Regions from separate parts of the Streptomyces sp. NPDC021622 genome, predicted to be linked through region 3. Evidence: riboswitches for the same ligand, from Rfam matches in the RefSeq annotation. Region 3 holds a riboswitch; each other region holds the start of a gene.
What was found. A riboswitch is a leader RNA that binds a small molecule or an ion and turns the genes downstream of it on or off. The one in region 3 is predicted to bind cyclic di-AMP.
Positions count from the first base shown of each region.

Region 1: another riboswitch for cyclic di-AMP. It lies ahead of AB0G47_RS18365 (transglycosylase family protein); the one in region 3 lies ahead of AB0G47_RS35695 (LysM peptidoglycan-binding domain-containing protein).
Region 2: another riboswitch for cyclic di-AMP. It lies ahead of AB0G47_RS14735 (NlpC/P60 family protein); the one in region 3 lies ahead of AB0G47_RS35695 (LysM peptidoglycan-binding domain-containing protein).

Region 1 covers NZ_JBFACK010000008.1:233,883-241,168, forward strand. The annotation lists gene AB0G47_RS18355 (cytochrome P450) at 1-147, shown strand, start outside; gene AB0G47_RS18360 (transglycosylase family protein) at 309-1,334, shown strand; cyclic di-AMP (ydaO/yuaA leader) riboswitch at 1,528-1,721, shown strand; gene AB0G47_RS18365 (transglycosylase family protein) at 1,725-2,444, shown strand; gene eno (phosphopyruvate hydratase) at 2,781-4,061, shown strand; gene AB0G47_RS18375 (septum formation initiator family protein) at 4,152-4,628, shown strand; gene AB0G47_RS18380 (DUF501 domain-containing protein) at 4,651-5,178, shown strand; gene AB0G47_RS18385 (Ppx/GppA phosphatase family protein) at 5,267-6,193, shown strand; gene AB0G47_RS18390 (NAD(P)/FAD-dependent oxidoreductase) at 6,592-7,286, shown strand, end outside.
Region 2 covers NZ_JBFACK010000006.1:303,108-310,393, reverse strand. The annotation lists gene pcrA (DNA helicase PcrA) at 1-2,066, opposite strand, end outside; cyclic di-AMP (ydaO/yuaA leader) riboswitch at 2,348-2,504, shown strand; gene AB0G47_RS14735 (NlpC/P60 family protein) at 2,512-3,723, shown strand; gene AB0G47_RS14730 (hypothetical protein) at 3,786-4,139, opposite strand; gene AB0G47_RS14725 (NlpC/P60 family protein) at 4,459-5,511, shown strand; gene AB0G47_RS14720 (hypothetical protein) at 5,559-6,197, shown strand; gene AB0G47_RS14715 (response regulator transcription factor) at 6,213-7,043, opposite strand; gene AB0G47_RS14710 (PspC domain-containing protein) at 7,040-7,286, opposite strand, start outside.
Region 3 covers NZ_JBFACK010000023.1:60,357-67,642, forward strand. The annotation lists gene AB0G47_RS35665 (PP2C family protein-serine/threonine phosphatase) at 1-144, opposite strand, end outside; gene AB0G47_RS35670 (DUF4232 domain-containing protein) at 313-1,002, opposite strand; gene AB0G47_RS35675 (hypothetical protein) at 1,171-1,737, opposite strand; gene AB0G47_RS35680 (MFS transporter) at 1,884-3,161, shown strand; gene AB0G47_RS35685 (hypothetical protein) at 3,141-3,293, opposite strand; gene AB0G47_RS35690 (S8 family serine peptidase) at 3,370-3,870, opposite strand; cyclic di-AMP (ydaO/yuaA leader) riboswitch at 5,490-5,684, shown strand; gene AB0G47_RS35695 (LysM peptidoglycan-binding domain-containing protein) at 5,689-6,441, shown strand; gene AB0G47_RS35700 (DUF3500 domain-containing protein) at 6,550-7,286, opposite strand, start outside.

The DNA.
Region 1 (7,286 bases), on a different contig from region 3:
CAGGCCGCCCTCGCGACCCTGCTACGCCGCCTCCCTGACCTGCGCCTCGCGGCGGAACCGGGTGATTTGCGCTGGCGAGGCGGGCTCATCATGCGCGGACTGCGCACGCTGCCGGTGGAGTTCACACCCGCACAGAAGCGCACCTGAGACACCCTTGAGCTGACGGTGCGTCAAGACTGTGACTTTCACGTGATCTCCGCTGCATCGACTTGTAACAACTGTTCGACTGCGGCTACGTTCACCGACGACTCGGCATCCGCTGTCGCAGCAGCCGCAGTCGCCTCTGCAGTCTTCTGAAAGGCACTTGCATGCTCTCCGGTAATGGTCGTCACCGACGCCCCCGCCAAGCCCCGGCCCTCATCGTCGCGGCAGGTGTCACCGGATCAGCCATCGCGATCCCGCTGCTCGGCGCCACCAGCGCGAGCGCCGCGGACACCGCCACCTGGGACAAGCTCGCGGAGTGCGAGAGCGGCGGCTCCTGGAGCCTGGACCCGGGCAACGGCTACTACGGCGGACTCCAGATGTCCCAGGAGACCTGGGAGCAGTACGGCGGTCTCGACTACGCCCCCTACGCCGACCAGGCCAGCCGTTCGCAGCAGATAGCCGTCGCCGAGACGGTCCTGGCCGACCAGGGTCCCGGCGCCTGGCCCAGCTGCGGAGTGATCGCCGGACTCAGCAAGGATGACGCCCCCGCCGACGTCGACCCGGGCGCTCCGATCACCTCCGTGCCCTCGGACGAGCCGACCGACACGAGCGGGTCCGGCGACGCGGGCGAGTCGGGTGACTCGGGCGACTCGGCCGAACCCTCGGAGAAGCCGTCTGAGGAGCCCTCCGAGGAGCCGACCGAAAAGCCCTCGGAGAAGCCGACCGAAGAGCCTTCGGGGAAGCCGTCCGAGAAGCCCTCCGAAAAGGCCGACTCCGGCGACGAATCCCGAGACAAGAATCACGACGAGTCGGGCGACTCCGGTAGTGATTCGGACAAGTCCGGGCAGAACGATTCCACTTCGCCCGCCCCGAACTCCCCGAACTCCACCCCCTCCACCGGCGCGGGCGAAGGCTCCGGCCGGCACCGCGGCGACAGCGCGGACGACGGGCAGGCCAAGAACGGCGACCGCGACGGCTCGGGGCGGCACGCGTCGCGCGGCGACGACCGCGCGAAGGACGGCGCCGACGGGACGTACACGGTCCGCTCCGGAGACAACCTCTGGACCATCGCCGACGACCTCGGCGTGCAGGGCGGATGGAGCGCGCTCTACGCCGAGAACAAGAAGTCCCTCGGAACCGACCCCGACCTCATCCTCCCCGGTCAGAGCCTCGATTTGGGCGAAAAGTAAGGGAAGTTGACGAAGAGTCGGGCAGTCGCTTCGCGCTGAATGTCTGGTTTGGCGTAAGTGAGAGATGGGTCTCAGAAGCCCTGATCGTCTTTGAAATTCGGCGGATCGCATGACTACGGTCGTGACCGCTCGCCACAGCGGGCCCCGCCGGTCGGTACGCCTAGTCCTGCCAACGGCCGTTCGGGAACAGTCGTCGCGTCAAGCGCCGTAGGCAGGAGCGGGGGACCCAAGGTTTCCGCCGGGCCCGGCCGCACAGCAGCAGAACGAAGAAGCTGCCGAGCGGAGTTGGGACCGGCTAGGGGTTAAGTCGCGCTCGAGAAGCGCGGCCGGGCAACTTCATCGGCCCGAACCCGACAGCTCACCTCGTAGGCGTCGGTGAGGGGATCACTCATGCTGTTTTCCAGCAAGGGCAAGCACCGTCGTCCGTCCAAGGCCACCCGCGTCGCCACGCTCGCCGGCGTCACCGGTGTCGCGGTCGCTGCCCCGCTGATGGCCGCCGGCTCGGCCTCCGCCGCCACCGGTTCCGAGTGGGACTCCGTCGCCCAGTGCGAGGCCGGCGGCAACTGGTCCATCAACACCGGCAACGGCTACTACGGCGGCCTGCAGTTCTCGGCCTCCACCTGGGCCGCATACGGCGGCACGAAGTACGCGGCCACCGCCGACCAGGCCTCCAAGGCCCAGCAGATAGAGATCGGCGAGAAGGTTCTCGCGGGTCAGGGCAAGGGTGCCTGGCCGAGCTGTGGCGTGGGCCTCTCGGGCGCCGCGTACAGCGGTGGCGGCGCCGAGGAGAGCGCGCCGCAGCAGCAGCCGGCCGAGCAGCCGCAGAGCCAGCCGAGCGCCCAGACCGAGGCGCCGAAGCAGGAGGCCGCCCCGAAGCAGGCCGCCCCGGCCGCCCCGAAGGCCGAGTCCAAGAAGACCGTCGAGACCCCGACCGGCAAGAAGGTCAAGAAGGGCGACGGCGAGTACAAGGTCAAGAAGGGTGACACCCTCTCCAAGATCGCCGAGGAGAAGGACGTCAAGGGCGGCTGGCACAAGGTGTACAAGCTCAACGGCGACATCATCGACAACGCCGACATGATCTACCCGGGTCAGCAGCTGCACCTCAGCTAATTCTGGCGGGGGCGCCTCGCTGGTCCTTATGACTGCGGGTGCGTCGTGGCTTGTCGCGCCCACGCGGCGGAGCCGCACATGTCACAGCCCCGCGCCCCTTCGGGCGCTACCCCCCCGGCTGCTGAGGGGGGGACCCCCGTCCCCACGGGCTCCCTGCCCCGGTGCGCGTATCCCCCGTACGCACCGGGGCGGGGCTTTGTTTTGTTCGGAAACTTTTTGCTCTCGGTTTGTCCACAGGGCGGTCGCTCGGCTGGCTCTTGTCCGGGAGCCGGTTAGGCTCGTGTCCGCGAGGCCAACGCCCCGCGTACCCGCGTCACATCCCAGAAGGAGATGCTCGTGCCGTCCATCGACGTCGTCGTAGCCCGGGAAATCCTGGACTCCCGAGGCAACCCCACGGTCGAGGTCGAGGTCGGCCTCGACGACGGCAGCACGGGTCGTGCCGCCGTTCCGTCCGGTGCGTCCACCGGTGCTTTCGAGGCCATCGAACTCCGTGACGGTGACCCCAACCGTTACCAGGGCAAGGGCGTGGAGAAGGCCGTCCTCGCCGTCATCGAGCAGATCGGCCCGGAGCTCGTCGGGTACGACGCCACCGAGCAGCGCCTGATCGACCAGGCCATGTTCGACCTGGACGCCACCGACAACAAGGGCTCGCTCGGCGCCAACGCCATCCTCGGCGTCTCCCTCGCCGTCGCGCACGCCGCATCCGAGGCCAGCGACCTGCCGCTGTTCCGCTACCTCGGTGGCCCGAACGCGCACCTGCTGCCCGTCCCGATGATGAACATCCTGAACGGCGGGTCGCACGCCGACTCGAACGTCGACATCCAGGAGTTCATGATCGCGCCGATCGGCGCCGAGTCCTTCTCCGAGGCCCTGCGCTGGGGCACCGAGGTCTACCACACCCTCAAGAAGGTCCTGAAGAGCAAGGGCCTGGCCACCGGCCTCGGCGACGAGGGCGGCTTCGCCCCGAACCTGGACTCCAACCGCGCCGCCCTCGACCTCATCCTCGAGGCCATCAAGGAGGCCGGTTACACCCCCGGCGAGCAGATCGCGCTCGCCCTCGACGTCGCCGCGTCCGAGTTCTACAAGGACGGCAAGTACGAGTTCGAGGGCAAGTCCCGCTCGGCCGCCGAGATGACCGAGTACTACGAGGAGCTCGTCGCCGCGTACCCGCTGGTCTCCATCGAGGACCCGCTGTTCGAGGACGACTGGGCCGGCTGGAACGTCATCACCGAGAAGCTCGGCGAGAAGGTCCAGCTCGTGGGCGACGACCTGTTCGTCACCAACCCGGAGCGCCTGGCCCGCGGCATCGAGGAGAAGTCCGCGAACGCCCTGCTGGTCAAGGTCAACCAGATCGGCTCGCTGACCGAGACGCTCGACGCCGTCGAGATGGCCCAGCGCAACGGCTTCAAGTGCATGATGTCCCACCGCTCCGGCGAGACCGAGGACGTCACCATCGCCGACCTGGCCGTCGCCACCAACTGCGGCCAGATCAAGACCGGCGCCCCGGCCCGCTCCGAGCGCGTCGCCAAGTACAACCAGCTCCTGCGCATCGAGGAGATCCTGGACGACGCGGCGGTCTACGCCGGCCGTTCGGCGTTCCCCCGCTTCAAGGGCTGAGCCGTAGTCACGCTGTAGATACGTACGTCCCCGTACTCGGTCCCGTACCGTGTGCGGGGACGTACGCGCGTGTGAACGGGAGGCGGGGACATGGCCGTGAAGGACCGGGACCGGTTCTCCACCGCGACCAGGCTGCGGCTGCTCGGCGAGCAGACCGCGGAGCGCGTCTACCGCTCCCAGACCAAGCGCCAGGCCCGCCGCTCCCGGCTCACCGGCCGGGCGGCCCTCCTCGCTCTTGTGCTCTGCTCCCTCATCGTCGCGCTCGCGTACCCGATAAGGCAGTACGTCTCCCAGCGCGCCGAGATCGCCGATCAGCGCCGGGAGCAGGCCGAGCGCCGCGAGAACGTCGAGAAGCTGAAGGACGAGAAGGCGCGCTGGCGTGACGACGCGTACGCGGAGCAGCGCATCCGGGACCGGCTGCACTACGTGATGCCGGGCGAGACCGGGTTCACGGTGATCGACCCCGCGGCGACGGAGAACCGCCGCGCCGACCAGGGGGCGGCCACGCGCCCCTGGTACTCGAACGTATGGGACGGCGTCGACAAGGCCGACCGCCCCGACGACTGACCCAAGGACACGAAAGACAGGCATGGAAACGCCCCCGCCGACCACCCCGCGCACCGAGCCCACCGACGCCGACGTCGAGGCCTTCAAGCAGCAGCTCGGCCGCCCGCCGCGCGGCCTGCGGGCCATCGCACACCGCTGCCCGTGCGGGCAGCCGGACGTCGTCGAGACGGCGCCGCGCCTGCCGGACGGGACGCCGTTCCCGACGACGTACTACCTGACGTGCCCGCGCGCCGCGTCCGCGATCGGCACGCTGGAAGCGAACGGCGTCATGAAGGAGATGTCGGAACGCCTCAAGACGGACCCCGAGCTGGCCGCCGCGTACCGCGCGGCGCACGAGGACTACATCGCGCGCCGTGACGCCATCGAGGTCCTGGAGGGCTTCCCGAGCGCGGGCGGCATGCCGGACCGCGTGAAGTGCCTGCACGTCCTGGTCGGCCACTCCCTGGCCGCGGGCCCCGGAGTGAACCCCCTGGGCGACGAGGCCATCGCGATGCTCCCGGAGTGGTGGCGCAAGGGCGCGTGCGTTTCGACGACCGAGGAACAGGGCTGACCCCGCCGCCGCTTCGCGGCGGGCTTGCTCCCCACCCACCCGCCCTTCTTCGGGGGCTGAGCCCCCATCCCGTGACAGGAGAGCGCGCATGACCCGCGTCGCCGCGATTGACTGCGGTACCAACTCCATCCGTCTGCTCGTCGCAGACGCCGACCCCGCGACCGGCGAACTGGTCGACCTGGACCGGCGGATGACCATCGTCCGCCTGGGCCAGGGCGTGGACAAGACGGGCCGCCTCGCCCCCGAGGCACTGGACCGCACCTTCGCGGCCTGCCACGAGTACGCCGAGGTGATCAAGCGCCACGGAGCGGAGCGCCTCCGCTTCGTCGCGACCTCCGCATCCCGCGACGCCGAGAACCGCGACGACTTCGTACGCGGAGTCCTGGACATCCTCGGCGTCGAGCCGGAGGTCATCAGCGGCGACCAGGAGGCCGAGTTCTCCTTCACGGGGGCGACCAAGGAGCTGACCGGCACCGACCACCTAGCCAAGCCCTACCTCGTCGTCGACATCGGCGGCGGCTCCACGGAGTTCGTGGTCGGCGAGGACCACGCCCGCGCCGCCCGCTCCGTCGACATCGGCTGCGTACGCCTGACGGAACGGCACATCCGCAGCGACCCGCCGGCGCCCGCCGAGCTCGACGCCGTCCGCGCCGACATCGAGGCCGCGCTCGACCTCGCGGAGCAGACGGTCCCGATCCGCGAGGCCCGCACCCTGGTCGGCCTCGCGGGGTCCGTCACCACCGTGGCGGCCATCGCGCTCGGCCTCGACGCGTACGACTCCGCGGCGATCCACCACTCCCGTGTCTCGTACGAGCAGGTCGCCGAGATCGTCGGGCGGCTCGCCGGGTCGACGCACGACGAGCGCGCCGCGATCCCGGTGATGCACCCGGGCCGCGTCGACGTGATCGTTTCGGGCGCTCTCGTGCTGTTGGCGATCATGGACCGGACGGGGGCCAGGGAGGTCGTCGTCAGTGAGCACGACATCCTCGACGGGATCGGATGGTCCCTCGCGTGAGCGGTTCCGGCGGCGTCTGAGCGCCTGGTGAGGGGCCCGGAGGGCCCCTCGGCGACGTCCTGTCGGGAAACTTCGTGAAGTTCTTCACAAGGAATTGGCCTCGGTTGGGCAAGGTTCTTGGGTTCTGAGCCCTTGAATGTGCCCGTCGAGGACCTCTTGACCCGTGACAGTGAAGGTTCGGGAGCGTGTCCGGAGTGTGAAGCGGCCGCCTGGTCCACTGTGCGGAATGGGCCAGAGTGGCAGCTCACAAGGGGTGCAGAACGTCTCGAGTGGAGGCGTGGTTCCCCTGGGGGGCTATGGCCTGCGTCACGTGGGCGGCGAAGTGTAGCAGAGGGTGCACCCATGCTTGTGAAGGGGCGCACGAGCGACCCCTGTCGGGCAGGTGGATACTCGATGGCATGAGCACCACGGAGCGTCCCAGGATCCTCGTAGTAGGCGGTGGGTACGTAGGCCTGTACGCAGCTCGGCGCATCCTCAAGAAGATGCGCTACGGAGAGGCGACCGTCACGGTCGTCGACCCCCGGTCGTACATGACCTACCAGCCCTTCCTCCCCGAAGCCGCAGCCGGCAGCATTTCGCCTCGGCACGTCGTCGTCCCGCTGCGACGCGTGCTGCCCAAGGCGGAAGTTCTGACCGGCCGGGTCACCACCATCGACCAGGACCGCAAGGTCGCCACGATCGCCCCCCTCGTGGGCGAGGCGTACGAGCTGCCTTTCGACTACCTGGTCATCGCGATGGGCGCGGTCTCCCGCACCTTCCCGATCCCCGGCCTCGCCGAGCAGGGCATCGGCATGAAGGGCATCGAGGAGGCCATCGGCCTGCGCAACCACGTCCTCGAGCAGCTCGACAAGGCTGACTCCACGACGGACGAGGAGGTCCGCCGCAAGGCGCTGACCTTCGTCTTCGTCGGCGGTGGCTTCGCGGGCGCGGAGACCATCGGTGAGGTCGAGGACATGGCACGCGACGCGGCCAAGTACTACACCAGCGTGAAGCGCGAGGACATGCGCTTCATCCTGGTCGACGCCGCCGACAAGATCCTTCCCGAGGTCGGCCCGAAGCTGGGTCAGTACGGCAAGGAGCACCTGGAGGGCCG
Region 2 (7,286 bases), on a different contig from region 3:
CGCTCCTCCTCCAGCTCCTTGACCTGGCCCAGGGAGCGCATGTGCGGGAAGACGCCGTCCTCCATGCCGGTCAGGAAGACGACGGGGAATTCCAGGCCCTTGGCGGTGTGCAGGGTCATCAGCGTGATGACACCGGAGCCGTCGTCGTCCTCGTCCGGGATCTGGTCCGAGTCGGCGACGAGCGCGACCCGCTCCAGGAACTCGGAGAGCGAACCGGAGACACCCGCGCCCGCACCCTCCGCCTCGGTCTCCGTCTCGGCGCCCGTCTCGCCCGCCGCACCACTGTCCTGCTCGAACTCCAGGGCCACGGCGGCCAGTTCCTGGAGGTTCTCGATGCGCGTCTCGTCCTGGGGGTCGGTCGAGGCCTGCAACTCGGCGAGATAGCCGGTCCGTTCGAGCACGGCCTCCAGGACGACGGCCGGGCCCGCGCCGGACTCGACGATGGTCCGCAGCTCCTCCATCAGCGTGTTGAAACGCTTGACGGCGTTCGCCGAGCGGGCCGCCATGCCGTACGCCTCGTCGACGCGCTTCAGCGCCTGCGGGAAGGAGATCTTCTCGCGCTGCGAGAGCGCGTCGATCATCGCCTCCGCGCGGTCGCCGATGCCCCTCTTGGGTACGTTCAGAATGCGCCGCAGCGGTACGGAGTCCTCCGGGTTGGCGAGCACGCGCAGATACGCGAGGACGTCCCGGACCTCCTTGCGCTCGTAGAAGCGGACACCGCCGACGACCTTGTAGGGCAGGCCGACGCGGATGAAGATCTCTTCGAAGACACGCGACTGCGCGTTCGTCCGGTAGAAGATCGCGACGTCGCCGGCCTTCGCGTCGCCCGCGTCGGTGAGCCGGTCGATCTCGTCGGCGACGAACTGCGCCTCGTCGTGCTCGGTGTCGGCGACATAGCCGGTGATGCGCGCGCCCGCGCCCGCGTTGGTCCACAGGTTCTTGGGGCGGCGGCTCTCGTTGCGCTCGATGACGGCGTTGGCCGCGGTGAGGATCGTCTGCGTGGAGCGGTAGTTCTGCTCCAGGAGGATCGTCGTCGCGTTCGGGTAGTCCTCCTCGAACTGGAGGATGTTGCGGATCGTGGCGCCGCGGAAGGCGTAGATCGACTGGTCGGCGTCACCCACGACGCACAGCTCGGCCGGATCGTCCCCCTCGCCTCCGGAGGGGCCGACCAGCTCGCGCACCAGGGCGTACTGCGCGTGGTTGGTGTCCTGGTACTCGTCGACCATCACGTGCCGGAAGCGGCGCCTGTAGTGCTCGGCGACGTCCGGGAACGCGCGGAACATGTGGACCGTCGTCATGATCAGGTCGTCGAAGTCGAGCGCGTTCGCCTCGCGCAGCCGCGACTGGTACATCGCGTACGCCTGGGCGAGGGTCTTCTCGAAGCCGTCCGCGGCCTGTCCTGCGAAGGTCTCCTCGTCGATCAGCTCGTTCTTCAGGTTCGAGACCTCGGCGCTGAAGGACTTCGGCGGGAACTTCTTCGGGTCGATGTCCAGGTCACGGCAGACCAGCGCCATGAGCCGCTTGGAGTCGGCGGCGTCGTAGATCGAGAAGGAGGAGGTGAAGCCCAGCTTCTTCGACTCGCGGCGCAGGATGCGGACGCAGGCGCTGTGGAAGGTCGACACCCACATCGCGTTCGCGCGCGGCCCGACGAGCTGCTCGACGCGCTCCTTCATCTCGCCCGCGGCCTTGTTCGTGAACGTGATCGCCAGGATCTGTCCCGGGTGCACATGCCGCTCGGCCAGGAGATGGGCGATGCGGTGGGTCAGGACCCGGGTCTTGCCGGAGCCGGCGCCGGCCACGATGAGCAGCGGGGAGTCCGCGTGCACGACGGCCGCGCGCTGGTTCTCGTTCAGACCGTCGAGCAGCGCCGCCGGGTCGATCACCGGGCGGGGCGCGCCGCCGCGGTAGTGCGCGTCCCGGGGCGTGGGCGCGTCGAACTTCCCGTCGAACAGATCATCCGGAATGGGCTCCGGAGCACTGTCCTCGGGCGGCGGCGGGGGCTCCCCCTCCGATGCCCGCAAGGGCTGGAGGTCCGCCAGGAAGCTGTCATCAAAGAGGCTGCTCATCGCCTCCCGAGTCTAGGCGGCCCCACTGACAACCCGCCCCGGGTTCCGGCCACCTCGATCCTTCCCCAAGCTCTCGGCTCCGCTCGAGCAGGGGAGACCCCTCACGCCCCGCCCGCGGGCGGTGACGCTCCGCTACGGCACGGCGTGCCCGCGTCAAGAGCTTCGTAAAGTCACGAAAATGTATCGGGCATATCGAACATCAACCTTCACACGGACCACACGAGTTGGCTAGCGTGCTCCGCGGGCTGCTCGTACTTCCACCGGCGAACCCCGCCGGGAACGGGTGGCCTCCGCCGAGTCCGACCTCCTCGGAGCCGGGGACCCACCAAGACCTTGGGGTGAATCGGTCCCGTACGAAGTACGGGACTGTAGGGCAACCTTCCGAACCACCCGCCCGAACCCGACAGCTAACCCGGTAGGCGGTCTACGGAAGGAGTCGCCTCCCTTGGCGTCGCACCGCAAGCCGCGGACCCGCATTGCCGGAATACGCACCACTCCCGCCATCGGCATCACGACGGCGGCCCTCACCTCCGTGGCCCTCTTGTCGCAGAGCGCCCAAGCGGCCCCCTCGGCGCCACAGAAGCCCAGTCTCGAAGAGGTCCAGAAGAAGGTCGACGACCTCTACCAGCAGGCCGGCGTGGCCACCCAGAAGTACAACTCGGCCAAGGAGCGCACCGAGAAGCAGCGCAAGAAGGTCGACACCCTCCTGGACGACGTGGCCCAGCGCACGGACAAGCTGAACGAGGCCCGTCAGGAGCTCGGTTCGTTCGCCGCGGCCCAGTACCGCACCGGCGCCGTCTCCGAGACCGCCACGATGATGCTCGCCGATGACCCGCAGGGGTATTTCGACCAGAACCATCTCTCGGACCGGCTGACCGAGCGCCAGAAGAAGGCCGTCGACGACTACCAGACGCAGCAGGCGTCGGCGACGAAGCAGCGCGCGAAGGCCGCGAAGTCCCTGGAGACGCTGAGCGATTCGCGGGACGACCTGAAGACGAGCAAGAAGGCCGTCCAGGACAAGCTCACGAAGGCCCGGACGCTGCTCTCCGAGCTGACCGCCGAGGAGAAGGCGCGGCTCGCGGCGATCGAGAAGAAGAAGGAAGAAGAGGCCAGGCGCAAGGCCGCCGAACTGGCCCGCAAGCAGGAGGCCGAGGCGGAGGCCAAGCGCAAGGCGGCGGAAGAGGCGGCCGCCAAGGAGCGCGAGGAAGAGCAGCAGAACGACGGGACCGACGAGAACACTGAGACCCCGGACACCGGTTCCGACACCGGTACCGGCACCGGCTCCGGGGACACCGACAGCGGCTACGCGACGAAGGCCGCGAAGGTCATCGCCTTCGCGGAGGCGCAGATCGGCAAGCCGTACGTGTGGGGTGCCACGGGCCCCGACTCCTACGACTGCTCCGGTCTCACCCAGGACGCGTGGAAGGCCGCGGGCATCTCCCTGCCGCGCACCACGTGGGACCAGGTGAAGGTCGGCACGACGGTGAAAACCGCCGACGCCAAGCCGGGTGACCTGGTGTTCTTCTACGACGACATCAGCCACGTGGGGATCTACATCGGCGACGGCAAGATGATCCACGCCCCGAAGCCGGGCACGAACGTCCGCGTCGAGTCGATCTACTACATGCCGATCCACAGCGTGGTGCGCCCCGCGTAACCGTCACACGCAAAGGAAAACGGCCCTCCACGCGCGCGTGGAGGGCCGTTTTCCTGCGGTGGTCAGGTCCACAGCACCGCGATGAAGATGTTCGCCGTGGTCAGCAGCCCCACCGCACCGAACATGCCCTTGTCGACCTTCTCCTCGTCCCGCTTCACATAGACCAGCGCGAGGATCACGATCAGCACGGCCATCTTGATGCCGATCTTGAGGTTGTTGACCGGGTTGTCGTCCGCCTGGTTGAGGCCCACCAGGATCACGCCGGTGACCAGCATGGTCAGCGCGCCGTGCAGCATCGCGGGGTTGAAGCGGGCCGTGCCCTGGCCCATCTGCTTCATCTGGGTGAGGAAGCCGCCCAGCAGGGAGGCGATACCGATGATGTGCAGACCGACGAAGACATGGGTGAGTACGTCCATGGATCCGGAGCCTAGCCGGGGCCATACCACCGCTCGGCACCCAGGTGGGCCACAAGCGGCGCATCGGTCAGGGGCCTGTACGAAGGCTGTGCGGCCACGCGATGCGCGCGGCCACATACGGCCACCGGCCGGAGCACTTCCGTCAGTTGCGTACATTCCGTCACCAACCCGTGACGGTCAGGTTTAGCGTCCTTCGTCAGGTGACCGGCTCCCCACCGCCGTCCGGACCAGGGGCGGCAGTCGGACACCACCGCCGAGAAACCCGGCGGCGGTCCGCTCCCCCTGTGCGGGCCGTCGCCGGACCCTAAGGAGCCCCCTCGTGGCAGCTCACCGCAAGCCCAGACAGCGCGCGCTCAGCGGCGGTACGGCCCGTACCGCCGCCACCCTCGCCCTCGCCGGGGCCGCCACGGCGACCGCCTTCGACGGGACGGGCCACGCGGACCCCCGGCTCAGCCCGACCGAGGTGAAGTCCAAGGTCGACGCGCTCTACCGCGAGGCGGAGATCGCCGCCGAGAAGTACAACGGCGCCAAGGAGAAGGCGGACAAGGCCGAGGAGTCCCTGGGCGAGCTGCGCGACGAGGCGGCCCGCAAGACGGAGAAGCTCAACTCGGCGCGCGAGGGCCTCGGTTCGATCGCCGCGGCGCAGTACCGCAGCGGCGGCATCGATCCCGCCGTCCAGCTCGCGCTCTCCTCCGACCCCGACCAGTTCCTGGAGCGCGCCGCGCTCGCCGACCGTGCGGGCAGCCGCCAGGCCTCGGCCGTCAGCGGCGTACGCAAGCAGCTCCAGGAGATCGACCAGCTGCACAGCGAGGCCGACGGCACGCTCGACCGCCTCGAATCCCGCCAGGCGGAGCTGAGGAAGCACAAGAAGACGGTCAACGGAAAGCTGGACTCCGCAAAGCGGCTGCTCGCCCGGCTGACCGCCGAAGAGCGTGCGCGGCTGGCGGGCGACGGCGATCAGGACCGGACCTCCCGCGCCGCCGGCCGCGACGCCGCCCTGGACGCCCCGGCGAAAGCCCCCAACGCCCGCGCGTCGACGGCCGTCTCCTACGCCTACAAGGCGCTCGGCAGCCCGTACGTATGGGGCGCCACGGGCCCCAACGCCTTCGACTGCTCCGGGCTCACCCAGGCCGCGTACCGCTCCGCGGGGGTCGCCATTCCCCGTACGACGTACTCCCAGATCGCGGCGGGCAACCGGGTCCCGCGCTCCCAACTGCAGCCAGGAGACCTGGTCTTCTTCTACCAGGGCATCAGTCACGTCGGCATCTACGTGGGCAACGGACAGATGATCCACGCCCCGAACCCGAGCGCGCCGGTGCGCCTGGCACCGATCAGCCAGATGCCGTTCGCGGGGGCCACGCGGGTGGCGTGAAGGGCCTCACAAAGAGTCCGAGCAGCCCGAAGGTACTGTTCTGGCTCATGCCCCGCCGTACGCTGCCGCCCCCACCGCCGCCCGCCCACCTGCGCACGTGGCCGGACCGCAACGCGCTCCTCGCCGACCGCGGCATGGCACTCGAAGAGCTGCGCAGGCGGAGCCTGGGAGTGCACCGGCTGCTGCTGCTCTGGCTGTTGGGGCTCGGCGGCGTCATCGGGTGGTCGCTGCTCGCGCTGCCGATCCAGATGGTCGAGGACAAGGAGCCCATGGTCATCGTGTTCGGCCCGGTCTGCGCCGTCCTGGGCCTGGGGGCACTCGTCCCCTCGGTGATCGGCGTCGCCCTGGGCATCCGCCGCGACCGGCAGATACGCCAACTCACCGACACCTGGCTCGCGTTGGACAGCCACCCGACGGCGGACTCCGCGCTCCGCTCCCCCGGCCTGAGCCTCTGCTGGCTCCTCGGTTCCTTCGTCCTGTGCGCGCTGGGCCTGGGGGCGTCCTTCGCTGCCGCCGCCTACGCCGAGCCGGGACGCGACTCGTACGGCGACGTCGCCCTCGGCATGGGCGCCGGCCTGGTCCTGTGGCTGACGGGCCTGGTCGGCGTCACCAAGGCGGTCGGCCACTACCGCTGGGCGGTACGGATGTTGACCCCCACCGCGGTCGCGGGCGGCACACACCGCTGAAGTCCGACCGACCCGTCAGACCAACCGCCGAGCCGTAGCCCACCGCGTCAACTCATGCCGGTTGGACAGCTGCAGCTTCCTCAGCACCGCCGACACATGCGACTCCACCGTCTTCACGGAGATGAAGAGCTGCTTGGCGATCTCCTTGTACGCGTACCCGCGCGCGATGAGCCGCAGCACCTCGCGCTCGCGCTGGGTGAGGCGGTCCAGGTCCTCGTCGACCGGCGGCGCGTCGGTCGACGCGAAGGCGTCGAGGACGAACCCGGCGAGCCGCGGCGAGAACACCGCGTCGCCGTCCTGCACACGGAAGACGGAGTCGACCAGATCGGTGCCGGTGATGGTCTTGGTGACATAGCCGCGGGCGCCGCCCCGGATGACTCCGATGACGTCCTCGGCGGCGTCCGACACAGAGAGCGCGAGGAACCGCACCGGGTTCTCGGCGTCGGACATCAACGGCGCGCAACGGCGAAGGACTTCGACCCCGCCGCCGCCCGGAAGGTGCACGTCGAGGAGCACGACCTCCGGACGCGTCGTCGTGATGACCGTGACCGCCTGATCGACATCGGCGGCCTCACCCACGACCTCGACGCCCGTGATCGCCGTCCTGCCGATCTCCGCCTGCACGCCCGTACGGAACATCCGGTGGTCGTCGACGAGGACGACACGCACCCGGCGGCCTTCCTCGTCACCGCCGACGGCAGTACCGGCCGCATCGGCGGGCCGAGCCGATTCAGTCGGCACGGCCGACGTGCCCGGTCCGGCCGACGTGTCCGGTCCGGCCGCGGTCGGGTCGGGCGCACCCTCTGATCCGCCCCTGGGCCCCACGGGCTCACTCGCGTCGCTCATGTCGTCGCCGTCCTCTCCATCTCCAGCTCGACTTCCGTGCCGCCCCCCGGCACGGCGCGCAGCCGCGCCGTGCCGCCGTTGCGCTGCATACGGCCGATGATCGATTCTCGTACTCCCATGCGGTCGTCCGGCACGGAATCCAGATCGAACCCGGGGCCACGGTCCCGGACGGACACGAACACCGTCTCCCCCTCAACTTCCGCGAAGACCTGCACCGCACCGCCCTCGCCACCGTACTTGGCG
Region 3 (7,286 bases):
GTGCGGCAGCATGCCGCGCTGCAGGGCCACTGCCAGCTCGACCCGGGAGCGCTGCATCTCCGCGAGTTCCCGGGCCCGGGAGGTCAACGCCGCGAGCCTGGCGAGCAGCTCGTCACCGTCTTCGGCCGCCTGCGTACGGAACATTGTTCGCCCCGGTTCCGCGAGAGCACCTCGCGTCGGTCCAGCTGTCTTTCACCATGTGCGTCATTGGCATGACCTCGCGGTCAACTCTGCCCGGAGATGACGGCGGTCGCACCCTGTCGCCGTCGGGCAGCAGGAGATCAGCCCCGAGGATCGCGATGGTCGTGGGGGTCAGCCGCCCTGGCCGGCGCTTCCGATCGGGCCGACCTTCACCGGGGAGCCGGCGCCGTCGGTGACGGGCAACGTCTCTGCGCCCGGCCACTCCAGGGAGACCGACTTCGTCTCGCCCGGCGGGGTCACCACAAGACCCGTGACGCCGACACCGGAACCGCCCGAGTCGTTCATCGGGTAGTTGATGCCGAAGGACACCGATTCCCCGTCCTTGAGGATCATCCGCTCGGCCGGCTGACCACTGCGCTGCGCGGACAGCGCCCCCTCACTGGTCTTCAGGTCGACACCCGCGAACCCGGACAGCGCGCAGTCCCGGCCGCCGCCGTTCTCCAGAGTCACTGCGACGGTGCCCTCGGTGTCGCCGCCGATGGTGCTGTCCATCGCCGTGATGTCCAGCTCGTCGGTGCGGCACTTGCCGATCCTGCCGTTCTCGTCGGAGCCGGTCCCGGCGGCCGTGCCCTGCCCGCCGGAACTCCCGGCGGAGTCCTGCCCGCCGCCCTGATCCGAGCCGCCCGAGCCCGAACCGCCGCTTGAGGAAGACGCACTGGACGCCGACGACGGGTCGCCCTGCCCCGTGACGTCATCGCCGTTGCAGGCCGTGAGGGAGAGACCCGCGGCCACGCCCAGGGCCGCGGCGGCAACGCGCAGGGTGCGGCGACGAGTAGCGCGGACAGTGGTGTTGGAACGCATGGCAGATCCCCCGTAGGTAGTGGGTGTTGTTCGCTCCTGGGAACAACACCCACTCTGATCGGGGTCACTAACGCCGAGCTCCCACCCCACTAACATCCGCCTAACGGGCGCGTGAGCAGGCACATAAGGCGGAGCCGATCGGGCGGCTACGCCTACGGTGCGTCGGGTTCACTCGGTGATGTACCAATCGTTCTTGAGGTACTCCAGGGTGTAACTGCCGAGGTCGCTCTCGGAGAAGGTGACGGAAGCCCTGACCGATTCGACCGGCATCTCGATCTTGACGGGCGTGCGCACGGCGACGCGCTGCGGGTCGACCGTCGCCGTCTTCAGGGCCTTCTTCTGCGCGGGCGAGATCATCTGGAACACGGTGGCGTACGTCGACGTGCACGGGCCAAGCCCTTGGTCCTCTGCCTTCTTCGCGGCGGGCCGGGCCACTTCGCAGACCGTGTCGATGTCCTCACGGCCCAGCGCGTGGAGGTACTGCTCGTACCGCTTGATCGCGCCCGCCTTCGTCCTGGGCGCGGGCTGGTCGCCGGTCGGCTCTGCGGACGGCTTCTCGGTCCGAGCGGACGCGGACGGCGTGGCCGACTGCTCTTCGGTCGGTGTGGACGTGGACGCGGACGGCTGCGAAGACTTCGCGTCCGTGTCCTCCTTCGCTTTGTCAGGACCGCACGCGCACGCCACCAGCACCACACAGGCCGACACCGCCACGCTCGCCATCGTCCGCGCTCTCATTCGATCCCCTCATCACCAGCCGACAACACGTCAAAGACGTCACGCAAGATCTGGGGAAACGGTTCCCGAGTTCGGTTCAGACAGGACAGCAATCGGTTCAACTTCGCGCCAATGACGGTGTGTGCGGCCGCTGTTAGCCTGCGGCCATGATCAAGGGGAGATCGCCCGGCCGAATAGCGCGGCGCATAGCGGGGGGCAGCAGGTCGGAGCGTGTACTAATCCTGGCCAGCTTCGTGAATCGAGTCGGCAATGGGCTCTTCAACAGTGCGTCGGCCCTCTACTTCACGCTGGTCGTGGATCTGCCGGCGGTGCAGGTGGGTGTCGCCCTCACCGTCGCCGGCTTGATCGGGCTGCTCGCGGGGATACCGGGAGGTCACCTGGCCGATCGACGTGGGCCGCGCACGATCATGATGGTCGCTCTGTTGGTTCAAGCAGTGGCCATGTCCGCTCTCGTGCTGGTCGAGAGTTGGGCCGCCCTCACGGTCATCGCCACCATTGACCAACTTGCCGCAGCCGCCGGCGGCGCGGCCTGGGGAGCCCTTGTGGTCCGGGTCGGTACTGACCGCCCGGCGCTGTTCAGGGCAAAGCTCCGAACTTACGTCAATTTGGGCGTCGTTCTGGGGACCGTGGGTGCTGGATTTGCGGTGGCAGCGAATACGCGTACTGCCTATCTCGTACTGATTCTCGGCAACGCGGCCAGCTTTGCGCTGTGCGCCCTGCTCCTGTTCTTGCTCCCCAACTACCGGGCATTGGCGCCGCCGTTGCAGCAGCGCCGCTGGATCGCTCTCACCGACCGTCCGTTCGTGACCTTCGCAGCCCTCTATGGTGCGATGGGGCTGCAGTACCCGGTGGTGTCGCTGCTTCTGCCGATTTGGATCTCGGAGCACACGGACGCACCGCGCTGGACCGTGGCCGCGGTAGCCGCGATCAATTCCGCAGTCTGCGTCCTCCTGCAGACCAGAATCGGATCCCGCATCGAAACCCCTCGCGATGGCGGCAAGGCATTCCGCACGGCAGGACTGCTCTTCCTGCTCAGCTGTCCGATGATGGCCCTGGCCGCGCACGCTCCCGTGTGGGCGGCCGCCGGCCTCGTGGTCGCAGCGATCTTCGTCCACAGCCTCGGGGAGATATGGGAGTCCTCGGCCGGCTTCGCCCTTGGCTTCGGCCTGGCACCAGACCATGCCCAAGGCCAGTATCAAGGGCTTCTCGGGCTTGGCTTCAGCGCGGGCCAGGCGCTCGCCCCTGCCATCCTCACCACCGTCGTGCTCGGAATGGGCACCATCGGCTGGCTGCTTCTCGGTGCGTTCTTCGCCGCTGTGGGCGCCGTTGGACCATCGCTTGAACGCTGGGGCACGCGAACCCGGTCCCGACGGGGTCCCGCAACTGCGGCACCCAGCGGAGAATCAGACGAGGCGCACGTATAGCCGCTCGCTCAGCCCGGAGCCGGCCCCGCGATTGCGCTTGTTCGGTGGTGGTGAAGAAGTCGGCTGCTGCCGCTCGGGCCCGGCCGCCGGGGCCGCGCCCGCGTCCTCCGCGACCGTGATGTGCACCTTCATGGCCGTTCTCCTCGCCTAGTTGAGAACCGCGTACCGGCCTTCGAAGTTCATCGGGTGCTGCCGACGTTCTTCACCGTCAGCCAGTACGTGACCGTCGTGGCCGTGGCCCGCTCGACCGCGCGTCCCGCTGCGGTGAGCCGGTGGAGCGCAGCAGCTGCCGGGCCCGCGAGGGCGACAGCGGGATACGGCCGTTCGCCCGCAGGACGCCCTGGGCGCTCGCCAGCGCGCCCACGACGATCGGCGAGGCACTGGACGTACCGCTGAACCGGTCCGTGTACCAGAAGTCCTGGTTGTCGCCCGCCTGGAGGTCGCCGTAGCCGGTGGTGGTCACCTCGCGTCCCCAGCCCTGTGCGTCCACGCAGGCGCCGTAGTTGGAGAAGTCGAGGCGGGACCGGTCCGGGCCGTGCCGGCGGCCGTGGGTGCCGGGCGGCGGCGCCCCGGCACCGACGATCACGGCGCCGGCATCCAGCGCGGTGCGCCGGAAGGGGTTGCGCCACCATGAGGGGAAGCCCGCCCGCGGGGTGTCGTAGTCGGCGTGGTCCAGGTTCTCCGCGCCGTTGCCCGCGGCCTCGACCACGGTGATGCCCTTGTTGACGGCGTATCGGATGGCCAGGTAGTCGTCCGGCCACCACTCGACGGCGATGTACCGACCTGGCCGACGCCTGTCGCGTGCGGACCGGCGCGGTGGATCTCCAGCAGGATGATGTCGCCGGGGCCGAGGCGGTCGGCGGGGTTCCGGATCGCCGTGGCCGTGGGGATGGAGAAGGCGGACGCGCTGGTGACCGTGTCCGGCGCGATCCCGGTGCTCCCGAACGCGTCGACGTCGCCGCCGATTTCGCCGAGCACCGCGGTGCTGTGATCGGTGTCCGTGCTGCCGGTGCCGGAGACGATGCCGCCCTGGTTCAGGCGAAGGTCCTCATGGGTGAAGCGCCAGCCCCACTCGCAGTCCATCACGCGGACGCCGGCGCCGCGCCCGCCGTGCAGGGTCCACGCGTAGCGGGCGTCGACGCCGCCCGGAGCCGCGTCGAGACAGCCCTGTCGGGCGTTGAAGTCCGGGGAGACGGGCGGTGCGTCGGCGCCCGTCGGCTGCATGTCGTTGAGCGGCGGGAGTTCGGTCTCCTCGCTCTCCTTCTTCGGTACGACCTCGGGGACGGCGAGGGCGGCCGCGGGCTTGACGTAGGCGCCCTCCACGGCGTCCGACGCGCGGAGCCGCTCGGCCAGCGCGTCCAACTGGTCGGCGGGAGCGTCGACATGGAAGAAGAGTCCCATCCGGTCGAGGTCTCCAGGGTGGCGTCGTCGGCACCGGTGCCTTCCGAGGGGCGCCCGCCTGGGCGCGCAGCCTCTCCTGGTCCGCGCCGAAACAGCGGACTGATGGTGACGTCCGCCAAGGCCGCCACGGCGTCGAGACCGCTCACGGAGATGTCCGCGGCGGCGGTCGCGCCGGTCGGGGTGATGCGTCCCCCGGCGTCGGCGCGCGCGATGCACACCAGCTCAGGGCGTCCGAAGAGTGGTCCTGGTCCTGGAGCCGGGCGGTTGTTCCCCCGGCTGTTCCCACACCTGATCGCTGTGGCACAGCTGACTCCTTCACCGCGTTACGGAAGGTCCGCCGGTGGTTTCACATACGCCGAATCGCCGCTCCAGAAGGTTCCGGACGTCCAGGACATCCGCGGTGGCTGCCGTCGCGGGAGGCGGCGGCGTACGGGGTTGGACACGGGGTTGGACGATGACTTCGGCGGCGTCGGCCACAGGCCTGCCCTCCCCCTCCTGCCGGATATATCCGGTGCCGTGTCCAGGGCTGCGGCGGTGCACGCGAGGGCATTACAGGCGAAATGCCCGTTTTGGCGGCACAAGCAACCTCCGCAGTATGTCCAGATTTGCAACTATAGTTGCTCATTTAACTTTGTTTATGGCGTGAATGAAATTCTGTCGCCATTGCGGGACAGTCACACGAAATGGCATGCTCCGATACGCCGCCGAGCAGCAAATCGACCTGCGCCTAATTCGGTGAAATGAGTCACACCGGCGGCCGCGGGTTCCGAGAGTCGCCGAGCGCACTTCCGTTCTGCGCAAAGAAAGTTGGGCTTTTCGATCAAAGGGGGCCGGGCATTCTGGTCGCCAAGAGCGGACCTCAGGCATTCCCTCTGCGAATTCGTGTCTTGTTCCGTCCGGGCTTTCTCGCCTAACGTCACCGTCAATCCGGATGGAACGCCGAATCCTGCCGCCATCCGGGAACTCTTCCACCCACTCACAAACGCACGGCAGGAGCGGGGGACCCAGGTAAGCCGTCGATCCGCATTCCGGATCGGCTCGGGGTGAAGTCGCATTCCCAGTGCGACCGGACATCTCCCGTCCGAACCCGACAGCTCACCTCGTAGGCGACGGAGAGGAATTCGTCATGCCTGCAAAGGGCAAGCACCGCCGTCCCAAGTCCAGCCCGCTCAGCCGGGGCATCGCCGCCGCAGGCACGGGCGGGGCCGTGCTCGTACTCCCGGTGCTCGGCGCGACCTCCGCAGGCGCGGCTCAGGCCGCCCCGCCCGCCAAGCCCGCCGCCGCCCCGAAGACCTACGTCGTCGTCGCGGGCGACTCCCTCTCCAAGATCGCCCGAGAGCACTCCCTGAGCGGCGGCTGGAAGCAGCTGTACAAGGACAACCGCAGCGCCCTCGGCGACGACCCGCGGCTGATCCACCCCGGCCTCAAGCTCACCCTCGGCAAGAAGGCCTCCGCCGAGGAGTCGGCCGACTCCAGGGCGTCCGACGAGCGGGCGGACCGCTCCGAGCGCAAGAGCACGTCCGCCGAGCCCGCCGCTGCCCCGGCGAAGAAGTCGTACACCAACGACCTCGACGGCTGGATCAAGGAATCGCTCGACATCATGGCCGAGCAGGGCATCCCCGGCACCTACGAGGGCATCCACCGCAACATCATGCGCGAGTCCTCCGGCAACCCGCTGGCCATCAACAACTGGGACTCCAACGCTGTCGCCGGAACCCCGTCCAAGGGGCTCCTGCAGGTCATCGCCCCCACGTTCGAGGCCTACCACGTGCCCGGCACGTCGATGGACAGCTACGACCCCGTCGCCAACATCACCGCCGCCTGCAATTACGCGGCCAACCGGTACGGCTCGATCGACAACGTGAACGGCCCGTACTAGACCGCACCCCGTCTCGTCCGCTGTGAGCCCCGGCGCACCATGTGCCCGGGGCTCAGGCCTGTCCGCGGCCGGACCAGGCGCCTGTCCCAGGCCGCACCGAGTGCTCAGTCACCGGTGCTGTTCCGTGTAGTGCGCGCGGAGAAGGTCGGCGCCCCAGTCGTGGCGGACGTGCCGCCAGACCGAGTGGGCGTGGTTGCCGCCGTCCTGGGTGTTGTCGTACTCGATGAGGAAGTCCGGGGCCCGAACGCAGTAATAGTGCCGGTCCCCCGGTGCGCGGCCACCGGCCCAGGCGAACGCGAGGGCGTCCAGTCCACGCGCCACGGCGTCGGACCAGCACTCCTGCGCGTACGCCGTGGGCGCGCGGTCTAGGTAGCGGCGCACCAGACGCTGAAGCAGCCGCCGCTGACCGGGCGTCATGTCGCCGTACGGGAGGCCGGTCGGCAGCAGGTCTGGATCGGCGAAGGGGTCGGCGCGGGTCAAGATGTCGTCCGGAGGCGCGCCGGCGAAGACCGCCATTGCCCGTCGGCCGACGTCCAGGTCCGTGACCAGCTCCCGGGCCAGATCCTCCTCCGGCCCCAGCAGCCTGCGGCCGGCCTGCGGACCGTGCGTGATGCGCGCCGGCTCCGCGCCGACGAAGTGTGGCGTCACCCGCATCCCTGCCGCCGTGATCAATACGTGCACGGCGAGATGGTGGCCGTTCAACCGCCAGCCCCAGGGTCCGTCGCCTTCCGGGTCACCCAGGAGCCGCAGCCAGTAGCGGTCGTCACCCGTGGCGCCGACCATGGCTCGGCGGTGCCGTTCCACCTCGATCGCCCCGCGCGCCAGCGCCGCTCCCGCCGCGCTGT